2 regions of the Alteribacillus sp. JSM 102045 genome follow, and region 2 is predicted to be linked to the other one. Evidence: riboswitches for the same ligand, from Rfam matches in the RefSeq annotation. Region 2 holds a riboswitch; the other holds the start of a gene.
What was found. Region 2 has a riboswitch for lysine ahead of dapA (4-hydroxy-tetrahydrodipicolinate synthase). Riboswitches for the same ligand answer to the same signal wherever they lie in the genome.
Positions count from the first base shown of each region.

Region 1: it holds a riboswitch for lysine, as region 2 does, so the genes downstream of both, ACE1TI_RS15330 (Na+/H+ antiporter NhaC family protein) here and dapA (4-hydroxy-tetrahydrodipicolinate synthase) in region 2, are expected to answer to the same signal.

Region 1 covers NZ_JBHFQG010000025.1:20,958-27,942, reverse strand. Annotated here, with positions in the region: gene ACE1TI_RS15345 (STAS domain-containing protein) at 262-1,107, shown strand; gene ACE1TI_RS15340 (peptide chain release factor 3) at 1,223-2,806, shown strand; purine riboswitch at 3,173-3,271, opposite strand; gene ACE1TI_RS15335 (Cof-type HAD-IIB family hydrolase) at 3,477-4,355, shown strand; lysine riboswitch at 4,470-4,645, shown strand; gene ACE1TI_RS15330 (Na+/H+ antiporter NhaC family protein) at 4,742-6,301, shown strand; gene ACE1TI_RS15325 (hypothetical protein) at 6,450-6,710, shown strand; partial or broken gene ACE1TI_RS15320 (transposase) at 6,903-6,985, shown strand, end outside.
Region 2 covers NZ_JBHFQG010000047.1:3,472-10,456, reverse strand. Annotated here, with positions in the region: gene ACE1TI_RS19615 (hypothetical protein) at 1-263, opposite strand, end outside; gene ACE1TI_RS19610 (hypothetical protein) at 496-1,002, shown strand; lysine riboswitch at 1,155-1,338, shown strand; gene dapA (4-hydroxy-tetrahydrodipicolinate synthase) at 1,499-2,386, shown strand; gene yidD (membrane protein insertion efficiency factor YidD) at 2,490-2,717, shown strand; gene ACE1TI_RS19595 (DMT family transporter) at 2,714-3,646, opposite strand; gene ACE1TI_RS19590 (hypothetical protein) at 3,668-4,354, opposite strand; gene ACE1TI_RS19585 (hypothetical protein) at 4,314-4,736, opposite strand; gene ACE1TI_RS19580 (M24 family metallopeptidase) at 5,223-6,440, opposite strand; gene ACE1TI_RS19575 (aldehyde dehydrogenase family protein) at 6,526-6,985, opposite strand, start outside.

The DNA of each region.
Region 1 (6,985 bases), on a different contig from region 2:
AAATTCCTCCTTTTTAAGTGGAAGAGCATGAACATTTTGTGTCCATCTCTTGCTTTAGTGTAACTTTACCACAAGAATTTCTATTCAAAAGCTAATTTTTCCAATTTATAGAATTTTTTATAACCTTCACATATTGTAATAAATTTTTTTAAAAGAAAAGAGGTATAAAATGTTTTATAAATATCAAAATAGGGTATTATTTTTTAGATTTCCATCTCTATCTCTTACATACCATTTAAAAGAATGAGGGGTTGAATATTAATGGACCACCGCAAACCACAAACAATTCTAAATATCGGAGAGTATCTTTTAAAAAACAAAGCGATATTGAGTGAGAGAATGGATCAACTTCAAAATAACGATTCTCGCTTACGGTTTGCAAAGAATAACGATTATGTTATCAGCTTAAGAGAAGAACTTTTCGCAACTATTGGTGAAGGAGTAATAAACTCCCTGGCGGAATCTGAAAGTTTAAAAGCTGAAATCAAATCATGGGGAGAAAAAGTAGCAGACTATTGTATTAAAAACAATGTTAATCTCTCGACTGCTTTACTTATACTCCCTTTTTATAGAGAAATACTAACCGAAGTAATTGAACAACATTGTCTAGAAGATGAGCTTCCTCTTCATAACTCTTTTTTTATTTACAGTAAATTTGAAACACTGCTTGATCAAGCAACTTATGCATTCAGCCATACTTTTTTACATCAGCATATTGTTGAGTTAGAACATGCAAAGTCACAAATGCAAGAAATTTCTGTTCCAGTTGTGCCAATAAAACAAGGTACAGCCGTTCTGCCGCTTATTGGGGACATGGATGATGATCGTTCGGAGTTCTTACAAAAGAGAACGTTAGAGAGAGCCACTGAATTAGAGTTATCTTATATTATTATTGATTTATCTGGCATTAATACAATTAACACATGGTTTGCTCAGCACTTAAATCAACTAATTGATGCGCTGCAGCTGTTAGGAATCGATGCAAGCATTTCCGGTATGAGACCGGAACTTTCCCAAACGATTGTTCAACTAGGAATATCCTTTAAACATGTTGCTAAGTTTTTAACATTAGAACAAGCTCTTCTGCAGCATTCAGCGTATGCATAAAAACCCATTTAAATCTGTCGGCTCCAGCTGACAGATTTATTTGTGTATAAGCGGTGAATCGTTTATGATGAAAGGGTTGAAAGTGATTGATTATGTAAGAGAAAGGAATCTATAGATGAGTAAGCTTGAGGAAGAAATACAATCTCGAAAAACGTTTGCCATTATATCTCACCCTGACGCCGGGAAAACCACTTTAACTGAAAAGCTTCTTTATTTTGGAGGGGCCATACACGAGGCTGGAACAGTAAAGGGTAAGAAAAACACGAAGCACGCCACGAGTGACTGGATGGAAATTGAAAAACAGCGCGGTATTTCAGTTACCAGCTCTGTAATGGAGTTCCATTATAAAGATCATCAAATCAATATACTAGACACTCCTGGGCACGAGGATTTTAGTGAAGACACCTATCGTACTCTAACAGCTGCTGACTCTGCTACGATGCTTATTGATGCAGCAAAAGGGGTAGAGGCTCAGACAAAAAAACTATTTAAGGTTTGCAGCATGCGGGGTATTCCTATATTTACATTTATTAATAAATTAGACCGGCAAGGAAGAGATCCATTTGAATTAATGGAAGAAATGGAAAACTTACTTGGGATCCGTTCCTACCCTATGAATTGGCCAATCGGGATGGGAATGGACTTTTATGGTATTTATGACCGTCACTCAAAAAAAGTAGAATTATATAACGCAGATAACCCATCTCATGTTGAGATTAAGCAAACGATTGGTCCGGATGATCCAATGCTTGATGAAATAATTGATCCGTCTTTACTTTCCCAATTTAGAGAAGAAATGGAGCTCTTGGACGTAGCTGGTGATCCCTACGATGAACCTAAAATTAAAAACGGCGAATTAACTCCTGTGTTTTTTGGAAGTGCGATCTCTAATTTCGGGGTCCAGAATTTTTTAGAACACTTTTTAAATTTGGCCCCAACACCTGTAGGCCGAGACAGTGACCAAGGTTTTATTGAACCGGTACAAAAAACGTTTTCTGGTTTTGTGTTTAAAATTCAAGCAAACATGAACCCGAAACATCGTGATCGTATAGCTTTTTTACGTATCACTTCCGGGAAATACACACAAGGTATGCAAGTAAACCATGTCCGTCTTAACAAAACAATGCGTTTGGCACAGCCTACTCAATTTTTAGCCCAGGATCGTAATATTGTAAAAGAAGCCTATGCTGGAGATATTATTGGCTTGTACGACCCGGGGACCTTTCGAATCGGAGATACACTTGCTGATGGCAGCGATTTTCAATTCGATGAAATGCCCCACTTCTCTCCAGAACATTTTGCAGCTATATCGGTGAAAGATGCCATGAAACACAAATCGTTTGAAAAAGGCTTACAGCAACTGACTGAAGAAGGTGCTGTGCAATTATTTCAAACATACAACAAATACCCAGAACAGCAGATTATTGGCGTTGTAGGGGTTTTACAATTTGAAGTTATGGAATATCGTTTAAAAAATGAATATAATGCGGATATTCGTCTAGAAAAGCTTCCTTTTTCCATTGCACGATGGGTAAATGGAGAGCCAGAGGAATTAGAAACTTTTAAAAAGCGCCAGAAAAACTTGGCGTTAGACAGAGATGGAAGAATTGTCGCTTTGTTCGATAACGAATTTCAAATGAATATGACAAAAGACAAATATCCAAAATTGACTTTTTATGAAAATTCTTATATGAAATAAGATATTGAACTGCGGCCTAATGGCTGCAGTGTTTTTTTATGGACTTTCAGGACTCCTTCTAAAAATCTTCCAAATATACCAAAATACTAAGTAATGCATTGTTAAATGTAATGCCATCCAAATGGAATACATTCTTCTTTAGCGATTTCGCATCTTCCTTTCTTCTTTATTCTAACCGTTTCTTAATAGCTTCCATAATATTATCAATAGTCATGTCTTCGTTTTCTTAAAAAAATCTGCCATTCGGTTTCTGCATTTTCAGAAGAATTCTTCTTATATCACCAATTAATGCGATAAATTTCCACTATTGCACCTTCAACTTACCAGTCACAAGTAAAACAGCCACAAATCATTTCCAAATTACTTCCATATTCAAAAGAGACTCGTAGCAGGGGTAGTATCTGCTCCTGTAAAAACCCTGAACCCTCTTGTTCAGGATATACGAGCAAACATTTTCCTTTTTCACCTAACGTTATTATATAAGAAGAGAAATAACGTCCATACAAAAGAAAAGTAAACTACCTCTTCTAGTTCAATTCGTGTTACCCTAATGTAAATGAGAAAAAAAGTACATAATATTCTCGTTTTTGGTAGAAAAAACTCTTTCTTAAAAGCTGAGGTACTAGCAAAAGAACTTAATTTAATACAGACTTAAACTGAGGTGACAACCATGAATGTAGTAGCAATCGACATGGACGGGACCCTTTTAAACTCAGAAGGGTTTATATCAGAAAAAAATGCACAAGCACTCCGAGCACTTCAAGCACAAGGACATAAAGTTATCATTGCAACTGGACGGGGGCTGCCGGACGTAAATCGTTTACTAGGAGACGTCAATATAACGCCAGATGGAGTCGTTTCTTTAAATGGAGCCAGAGTATTTTGGGAAGGAGAAGCTATTCAAGAATCCTATATGGGACAGGAGGAATCGGCCAATTTGATAGAATGGCTGAATGAAAACGAATATTACTTTCACATTTATACCGATAAAGGATTATTCTCCCCTTCACGATCTCGAGAGTTTTTTATGAATGACTTGGAAATATATACACAGGATAAAGAAGGCGGAGAAGAAATGAAAGAAGCAATCCGCCGCAGGGCAGACGGACACCACAGACAAGCAAATATGAAAGAGCTAAGCTCTCCAATTATGATTGTTAAGCAGGATCTTACCGTTTACAAATTTCTAATTGTCTCTATGCTTGAACAGAAACTTGAGACTTGCCGGAAGGCCTGGGGAGATAAACATAATATACTTATCACCTCTTCAGGCCGTGATAATCTGGAAATTATGCATCCTGATACCCAAAAAGGCAAAGGACTTCTGCACATCGTAGAGCACGCAGGTTTAAATATAGGTTCAACTTTTGCAATAGGGGATAATTATAATGACCTCCCGCTATTTAATGCTGCGGCGACAAGTATTGCTATGGGTAATGCCGAAGTAGATGTAAAAAGAGTAGCAACCCATGAAACGACCCACCATGATAATGACGGAGTTGCCCAGGCTATTGAAAAATTTATATTAAAGTCCTCTGCACGAACCTAATAAATGGCATTAAAAAACAAGTTGCCTTCTGTGCTTACTGCTGATATAATTTCCCGTGGTTATTAGAAAAGCTTAGCTGCTATTATCAAAAAGTAAATATAACCTCATCCCGCTTGATGAGGTAGAGGCGCGAATGAAATGAGTACGATCTGGGAGATGACTTCGACGATCAGAGATGGAAAGGTTCATTTGCCGAAGCCGGAAAAGGTCGTCATATCTTACCGGCTGGGCTTGCATTAAACAAGTGCAAGACTGTCACGATGCATTCGTCGTGGAGGACTACTATGAAACGGGATACCGTTATAACCTGCCTGGCGATGGAATCCAGGCAGGTTTTTTGCATAAGCTTTAGAATAAATAATGAAATAGAAAGGAGATTAGCTATTATGAATGAGCCGTCGATTCTGTCGCTGCTTCCTCCCATTATCGCTTTATTAATGATTATTGCGACAAGAAAGGTTCTTCCTTCTCTAGGCGTTGGGATTATTATCGGTGCGCTAATTCTCAGCGATTGGTCCGTCACCGAAGGAGCTGCCCTTATTTTGGAAATATTTGCCGGCATTTTTGTAGTAGAAGGAGCTATTAATGACTGGGAATTATACATTATTTTCTTTTTATTGATTCTCGGCGTAATGGCAGCTCTAATAAGTTTTTCAGGTGGAAGCCGAGCTTTTGGAGAGTGGGCATTAAAACGTGTGAAAACGAGGATTGGAGCTCAGCTTGTAACCTTGCTATTTGGTATCCTTGTTTTTATTGATGATTATTTTAACAGTTTAACAGTCGGTCAGGTAAGCCGACCGCTAACAGACAGGCATCAAATCTCACGAGCCAAGCTTGCTTATATCGTCGATTCTGTTGCCGCTCCAGTTTGTGTCATTGCTCCGCTGTCCAGCTGGGGAGCCTATATTATTACAATCATTGCCGATATTCTCAGAAGTCACGGACAGACACAATATGGTGGCCTTCAAGCTTTCCTTTATATGGTACCTATGAACTTTTATGCTATGACTGCCCTATTATTCGTCTTTCTCGTTATTGTTTGGAAACTAGATTTTGGGCCGATGCGTACTCATGAAAAACGTGCGATCCTGCATAGTCAAGTACTTGACCCAGATCGTTCGGGTGTCCCTGGTGAACAATCCCAACAGCTCGATGAACACAAAGGAAAAGTACGTGATTTAATCATACCCATACTAGTACTTATTGTCAGTACTATTGTCTTTATGATTGTAACAGGCGCTCAAACAGCTGATAAAGTGACAGCTTTATCGGTCTTTGCAGAAACCGACGTAGCAAGCTCTCTCGTTTACGGTGGGTTAATTGGCCTTGGTGTCACTGTGCTGCTCACTTTCACAAAGCGTCCCGCTGCTAATAGCTTTATGAAAACTATTTTTGCTGGGATTCAATCGATGCTCCCTGCGATATATATTTTAATTCTCGCTTGGATTATTGTAAGTATTATTGATGAATTAGGCACTGGCCAATATTTAGCGGACTTCATCGATGGAACTATTCCCTTATTCCTGCTTCCTGCCCTTCTGTTTTTACTAGCAGGATTTATGGCATTTTCTACCGGCACATCGTGGGGTACATTTTCCATTTTACTTCCTATTGCTGGTGAAATAGCAGCGGCTTTGGATATTTCTTTAATTCTGCCAATGCTTGCAGCAGTATTAGCAGGTTCCATTTTGGGTGATCACTGCTCCCCTATTTCTGACACGACTATTTTGTCCTCTACAGGGGCCGGAAGTCATCATATCGATCACGTTATTACTCAGCTTCCTTACGCTGTATTCTCTGCAGTTGGAGCATTTGCTGGTTATCTTATCCTCGGAGCAACCGGAAGTACTCTTGCAGGCCTGGCCGCAGCCGTTCTCATAACTGTAATTATTGCTCTTTTCTTTAAAATAAACAACAAACCGATAGCCGCCGAAAATAAAGGATAATATATATTCAATTGTCATATAATAGCCCAAAGCTCATTAATGCTTTGGGCGTTTTTTTATTTTTATACTGTTTAAGAAAGGGATAGAACGGAAAAAGAGAAAGTAAGGTATGTGACACGTCATTTACATTTTGTGGGGGGCATGAATTATGGAAGTCTTATTTATTATCGTTGTTATTATAATTGTAGCCGTCTATTTTTCTCCATTTTTTTTAGAAAGTTTGCAAGCATCCTTTCCTTATTTCAATACTTTAATGAGAGTCCGTTATACTATTATTTTTGGCGGCATCGGTTTATTATATGGAATTGCTGGAGAGATCTTGGATATCACAGATATCTTTTTTGGGATGATTGCAGGGAGTCTGATTGATTTCCTTCTACGCGGTGGGCAGGAAACACGATCTCCCTAGTTCTCTTTTAGAATAAAAATGGGACCGGGACAAAACCCAGTAATTAAAAAGAGTGGTACTCGCCAATACGTTGGTGAGTACCACTCTTTTTTTTAATAAAATTCTAAAATGAAGTACGCAAAAAGGATACCTTCTGATAAAGTTAAAGCAACCACACAAAAACAGTATCGGAGGTATCCTTATGTTTAAACATTGAATCAAGTCATTTTGCCGTTAGATTTAGAAATAAAACTTCAAGAAAATGATATAGGCTATGCCGTCAACGATGTCGTAGA
Region 2 (6,985 bases):
TCTTTAGAAATAATGAGCCGTTCTCCTGTAAGCAAGGCTTCTTCTTCTGCTTTTTCAAAATCCTTGCAGAGCTCCATATTAATTTGAGCCATTTCTAAATAGCCCTGTTTCATTTGATTTTCTAAGTCCGTAGCTTTTCTTTGTTTAATCTGTTCTTGTAACACATTACGAAAGAAAGAATTTTTTTCTTCCTCCGTAAGGTGCTCAATTTCAGAATATAATTCTTCTGGCAGTTCTAATGCAATTTGCTGAAATTGAGACATACCTGGACGGCCCCCCATGCATGGTTTATTCCCACCACTCATTATAAAGGATTTTCTCTCTCAAATAAAACGTAAATTAAAATAATTTTTTATAACGGCTTTCATTCTATTAAAAAAATGCTTATTTAAAAGGAATAATTTAATCATTAGGAATAATCTCTTCTTTTTCTGTCTCATACTACATAATGCCACTTTATTCGATTTTTATTACATTAAAAAAGGAGGTCCCCTTTTGAAAAAGATAATGTTGTATCTTTTTTATTGTTTGATCGTTTCTGCATGTAATAATGCTCCCAATGATGAACAGACGGAAAATTCAGAGTTAAAAACAGAGCCTAGCTCTTATGAATTAAAAAAAGACTTACAAGATGATGAGGATCTTAAAAGGGCAGCAAATGAATATGAAGAATATCTCACCTATTTTCACCGATCCGTCCGCCAGGTTGCCGATGAAGTGCAAAGAAAGGACATTAATGAGTACTGGGTTCAAAAACAATTAACTCAAATGCTAGAAGAAACAGATGATTTATCTTCTAATGTACCGGATGCTTTTCAACCTCTAAAGGAGGTGCAGCAGAGCACGTTATATGAATTAAAAATGGCAAAAACTAATGCCTCTTCTTGTTTCAAAAATAACAGCAACTGCCAGGAGATGCAAAATCACATCAACAATTTATACTACGTCGATAAGATAATGGATGAAACCTATAAAGATATAGTTTTTGATAACGGGTTATAAAAATATGTTTAATATTTCACCGTTCACGGGAACACAAATATTAATAGATAATTAAACAAATTTTTTATGAATCAATTGCATTTCTATTTATTGTCTGGTAAAGTTTGCAGTAACAAAAATTTTTATATTTCATTTCCTACTTCTTTATAAGAAGTGAGGTTAGAGGCGCAATGACCATTAGTAAGCAATAGGAGGAACATGAGGTCCTGTGAATGTTGCTGAAAGGGGGATTTGCCGAAGCAGACAACTTCTCATGAGTTGGATGCTGGTTTCGTATTGAATAAATACGGAACTGTCATATAGCATGCTTATGCTATATGGAGGGCTATCTCACGCATAAACGGTTCTGTTTATAGCTGGAACGTTCATGCAACAATGAGGCCCGTCTCATTGTTGTTTTTTTGTCACTATGAATGTTTCCGGTGAGAACCGGCCCTCCTCTGTAAATTGTCTTGTCAAAATGAGACTTAAATCTCTAAACAGAGGGTGATCGAAAATGAATTTTGGAAGAATCAGCACAGCTATGGTAACACCATTTGATAATCAAGAAGAAGTAGACTACAGTGCAGTGACAAAGTTAGTTAATCATCTTATTTCTAACGGATCAGACAGTTTAGTAATTGCTGGAACTACAGGTGAATCTCCTACATTATCTAAAGAAGAAAAATTAACTCTTTTTGAGCATGTAGTAAAAGTTGTAAACGGACGTGTTCCAGTTATTGCAGGTACTGGCTGCAACAATACAAAAGCTTCTATTGAATTAACAAAAAAAGCGGAAAAAACCGGTATAGACGCAGTTATGCTAGTCACTCCTTACTACAGCAAGCCTTCCCAAGAAGGGATGTACTTACATTTTAAAAAAGTGGCCGAGTCTACTCAGCTTCCGGTTATGCTTTACAACATCCCTGGACGCAGTGCAGCAGGATTAACTCCGGAGACCATCATTCGTTTGGCAGAGATAGAAAACATCACAGCAGTAAAAGAGGCCAGCGGTGATTTAGATGCTATGGCTTATATCATTGAAAATACTTCTGAAAATTTCCTTTTATACAGTGGAGACGACAGCCTTACACTTCCTGTAATGTCTATTGGAGGAACTGGGATCGTTTCTGTATCATCACATGTGATTGGAAATGAAATGCAGGATATGGTACAAAGCTTTTTAAATGGGCATCCACAATATGCTGCCAAACGCCATAGAGAACTGCTTCCAACTATGAAATCAATGTTTGCAGCTCCAAGCCCTGCACCAGTTAAAGCAGCATTGGAAATTCAAGGTATCATTTCAGGTGATGTTAGACTTCCTATGGTGCGTTTGAATGAAGAAGAAATGAACATGCTTCGTTCTACCCTGCGGCCAAAAACCACCTTTTTCGTAAGCTAATAATAAATGGACTGTTTCTCCTCTTTTAAAGCGGAAGCAAACAGTCCATTTCTTTTTAATCACAGCTTTGATACTTTTTGATTAATAAAAGGGGTGACGTCTTTTGAAAAAAATTTTACTTTTCATTATAACCTTCTATAGGAAATTCATTTCTCCTCTTACTCCACCAACCTGTCGTTTTTATCCGACTTGTTCGGAATATGGATTGGAGGCTGTAAAACGGTTTGGTGCATTAAAAGGCGGCTGCTTAACTTTAGTAAGGATCTGCAAATGCCATCCCTTTCATCCGGGCGGATTTGATCCGATACCAGAAAAAAAACAAAAACGTTAATTCTCCTTTACTTTCCGGCGGCTGTAATCCCATTTTTGTTCAACATAACCAGTGCCTAGCAGCACCCCTCCTACTATAAAAATAAAACCAGTAAGCTGAGCTGGATAAACAGTTTCTTTTAAAAGAAATGCAGAGCTTATCAAACCAAAAAAAGGAACCAAATTATTAAACACTGCTGTCTCCCCAGCCCCAATTTTTTGAATGGAACTGTTGAAAAGCTGATGGCCCAACGCAGTAGCTAAAACAGCAGAACCGAAAAAAATCAGCCACACAAATAAAGGCGCTGTAAACAATTGGATAATACCGCCTGGTTCCACAAACAAACTGATAAAAAAAAGACCGATGGACCCAATAAAAAACATAAATCCTGTCATGACTCGCGGATGAAGTGTAGTTGTGGCTTTTTTTATGTAAATAAAACTTACTGCTTGAGAAAACATACCTAGAAATACAAGGATATCTCCAGACGATAAACCACTGACTTGGCTGCCTGAGCCGGCAATAGTCAACATGCTTACCCCAATAAAACCTAATATTACCCCTAAGAAGCGAATCTTTGTCACCGGATCTCCAAGTAATAACATAGCCAGAATCGACGTTGTTAACGGTACTAGCGCTAAAATTAAAGATGTATTTACTGCGGAGGTCGTCATAAGTCCCCATGCTAAAAAAAGATGATGGCCAATGACTCCAAATAAAGAGGCAACAGCAATATGTTTAAATTCTTTTCTAGAAAGTTTCTGCCACTCCTTAAGATAGGACATAATAATAAAAATGACAATACCAGCAGTCATAATGCGAAGTGCCTGCATACTTGCTGGAGACATGTATTCCACTAAAACTTTTAAAGCTACAACATTGATCCCCCATAAAACCATGACACCAATAACAAGCAAGTAATTTATCCATATATTGCTTTGTTGATTCATAATGCTTCCTCTCTCTATATTTTATTTTGTTTGTATCCATTCAAAAACACTTAAGAGAATTGTAAATATCATTAATATGACAAGTACAAACGATATGTTTTTCTTTACTACGATCCATGGACGCTCATTCATTAAGTGTGATGCCATAAGAATCGATTCTGAAAATGGCGATATCTGCGTTGATAAAGTCCAAGCACACAGTATTAATAAACCCATAAAAGCTGGCGATACTCCAAATTGTTCTGGAGTTAATGAGTTCCCAAGGCCTAAAATAATAATGACAGGATGAACCCCAGCCAATGCAAGTAACATAACGCTTAAAATGAGTATTACGATAAATAGGGGTATTAATCCTTGTGACATCCATAGTATGGCTTCAGCCAGAATGTTTCCGGCACTGCTCCTTGCCAGAGCTTGGCCAAAAAATCCTGCAGTTATAAAAATGCCAATCTCATTATTTAGACGATCAAACGAATCCGACACGTGCTGATAAGCTGCTTGTAAATACTGTCGAAACAATCCAATACAAATAGACCATACCACTGGATAAATAAGTGCAAGTAGAGAAACTATTATTAACATATTTGCTGGTAATGCCATTTCCATAGTAAAAGAGACCAATAATAATAATAAATAAAATGATAACCCCTTTAACGGAAAAGACTGGTTACCAAAATGATTTAATGAAGCTGATTCGTTTTTGTACATATTCTTCTTTTGAAAAACGAATAGAAGGAAAAAATGCAGCCACTATGAGGCCATATCCTCCTATTTGCTGCCAGGTTAGGTTGTACAATACAAGGACAAGACCTACATTAACAAAAAAAGGCGACCACAGCATGCAAAAGCCGAATCCTCTTAAAAGAGTGAGGCCGAATTTCTTATTTTCAAAGCAGGAAAAACTTTCGGAACCTATTTTATATACAAGCGGCATAGAGCCTAAATTAAGTAATGATCCTAAAAAAGCAGTCATTACGTAACTGAGGCGGTAAGGAAGGGCTTGTCTTTTTTCTTCTGTTTTTCTTAAGACTGTTTTTAAATCCTGAAGATATCCGGCTTCAGACATCAGAATACCGAATAATGGAATCAATAAAAATAATCCAAGAAGATTAAGATTCTCTCCAAAACTATACAGCATTTCCTTTAAGGAAATTCGATAAAATAAAAAAGTACACTTCCTACAGTTAAAAGAAGTAATACTACAAAACGATTGGATCCTTTCATATTTTGCAACGCGAACAGCAATAACAAGAAAGCCATAGAAACTGTATGAAAAAGTGAGGAATTCCGAAGGGGAAAATACATTCACTAAAATAAATAACTACTGCTAAAAACGAGGTCGTACCAAGGCAGATTTGTCTCACGAATATCCTCTCCACCTCCTTAAGTTCCAACCTCTTTGATCTTGTATCACATGCTAACATGGAAAAGTCCTTCTGAACAGTATTTTGCTTTTAAAAAACCACTTAACATTGTTCACCTTATTTTAAGTGCAGGTGCGCCTCTATCGTTGCCTGTTCTTTATAAAGAGGTTAAAAAATCTGCAGCGGATATTTTCCACTACAGAAAACGGTAATTAAGATCCTGTTTGTTCTTTATGAGCCCGGGTCATGGTAGAAATATTAGATGGTTTTTTTATATAAAGTTCTCTTGGAACATTAGCAAAAGTCTCACAGCCATTTTCGGTAATTCTAATAGACTCCGTGATCTCTACACCATAATTATCAAGCCATATTCCAGGCATTAAATGAAAAGTCATATTTGGCTGTAATATCGTACGATCTCCCTTTCGAAAACTTACTGTATGCTCTCCCCAATCAGGAGGGAAGCTTAAACCAATAGAATAGCCTAATCTAGACTCTTTAAAATAGCCTCGTTTTGCAATTGTTTTGCTCCATATGCTTTCTACTTCTTCTGCCGTCAAACCTGGTTTTATTGCATCCATTGTCGTTTCAATACCCTCTACCACTACCTCTGCGAGATCTTTTACTTTGTCTGGAGCTTCTCCTATAGCCATTGTTCTTGCCATAGGTGTGTGATATCTGCGATAGCAGCCAGCAATTTCAATAGTTAAATAATCTCCATGTTTATACCTTCGATCGGTCCAGGTTAAGTGTGGACTTGCTGTGTTTTCACTTGTAGGGATCATCGGAACAATTGAAGTATAATCTCCCCCAAACTCTGCAGTTCCACTAATTTGTGCTTGATAAATGGCTGCTGCAACATCGTTTTCACGCATTCCAACATCCGCGGTATAATAAGCAGCATGCATCGAATTTTCTAAAATTTTCGCTGCTTTTTTCATGCATTCAATTTCATTATCTGATTTAATTAAACGGACCCAGTTTACCAAAGTGCTGAAATTCCTGAATTCAGCGTTTGGAAGCCCTTGTGTGATTCGTTCATAACACATACCTGTAAAATAAAAAGCATCCATTTCCAGCCCGATTTTACGATTGCCCTGGCCTATTTCATTTAATATATTTGCAACAAAATCCATTGGATGCCTTATGGTAGATTGAACAAATTCATCTGGATAAGGGATGATATGATTTTCATCTAACCAAGTTGTTACTTTTGCACTGTGAGCATCCATTTCTCTACCTATCCAAATGGGCTGCTCCTCATCAATCATAACGACTAAGATTTGATGCACATAAAAAGACCAAGCATTGTAACCTGTTAGATAAAACATATTTGAAGGATTAGAAATAAGGAGAACTTCCACTCCATATTCCATCATTTTCTGTTTCGTATGGTTCATTCTTGTAAGGTATTCTTCTTTAGAGAACAAGCCTGCCACCCCTTTCTGTCCTTTCTGTCTCTAGAGAAAAGGATGTGCTATTCAATAAAGAATAGCACTCCGGACTACTATAAAATTATTCTGTCATTTTAAAACAAACAATTCGTTCTTCTGACATTTCTCTAATTGCAAATTCAACGCCTTCTCTTCCAAGTCCAGACCCTTTAACTCCGCCAAAAGGCATAGCATCTATACGGAAGTCACTGCTGTCATTTATCATTACCCCTCCCGTATGGAGCTTTTTGGCAGCCTTTAAAGCAGCATTAATATCAGCAGTGAAAATGCCAGCTTGCAGCCCGTAATTTACATTATTTGATCGTTCGATGGCTTCATCTAAATCCTTCACTTTAAATAACAAAACAACCGGACCAAAAACCTCTTCTTTTACAATTTTTGCATTCTCAGGTACACTTTCCAAAACGGTAGGCTCATAATGCGCTCTATCTCTGTTACCGCCGCTTAGAAGTATACCGCCTTGATCAACGGCTTCATTAACCCAATCTTCAACACGAATTGCCTCTTTTTCATTAATCATC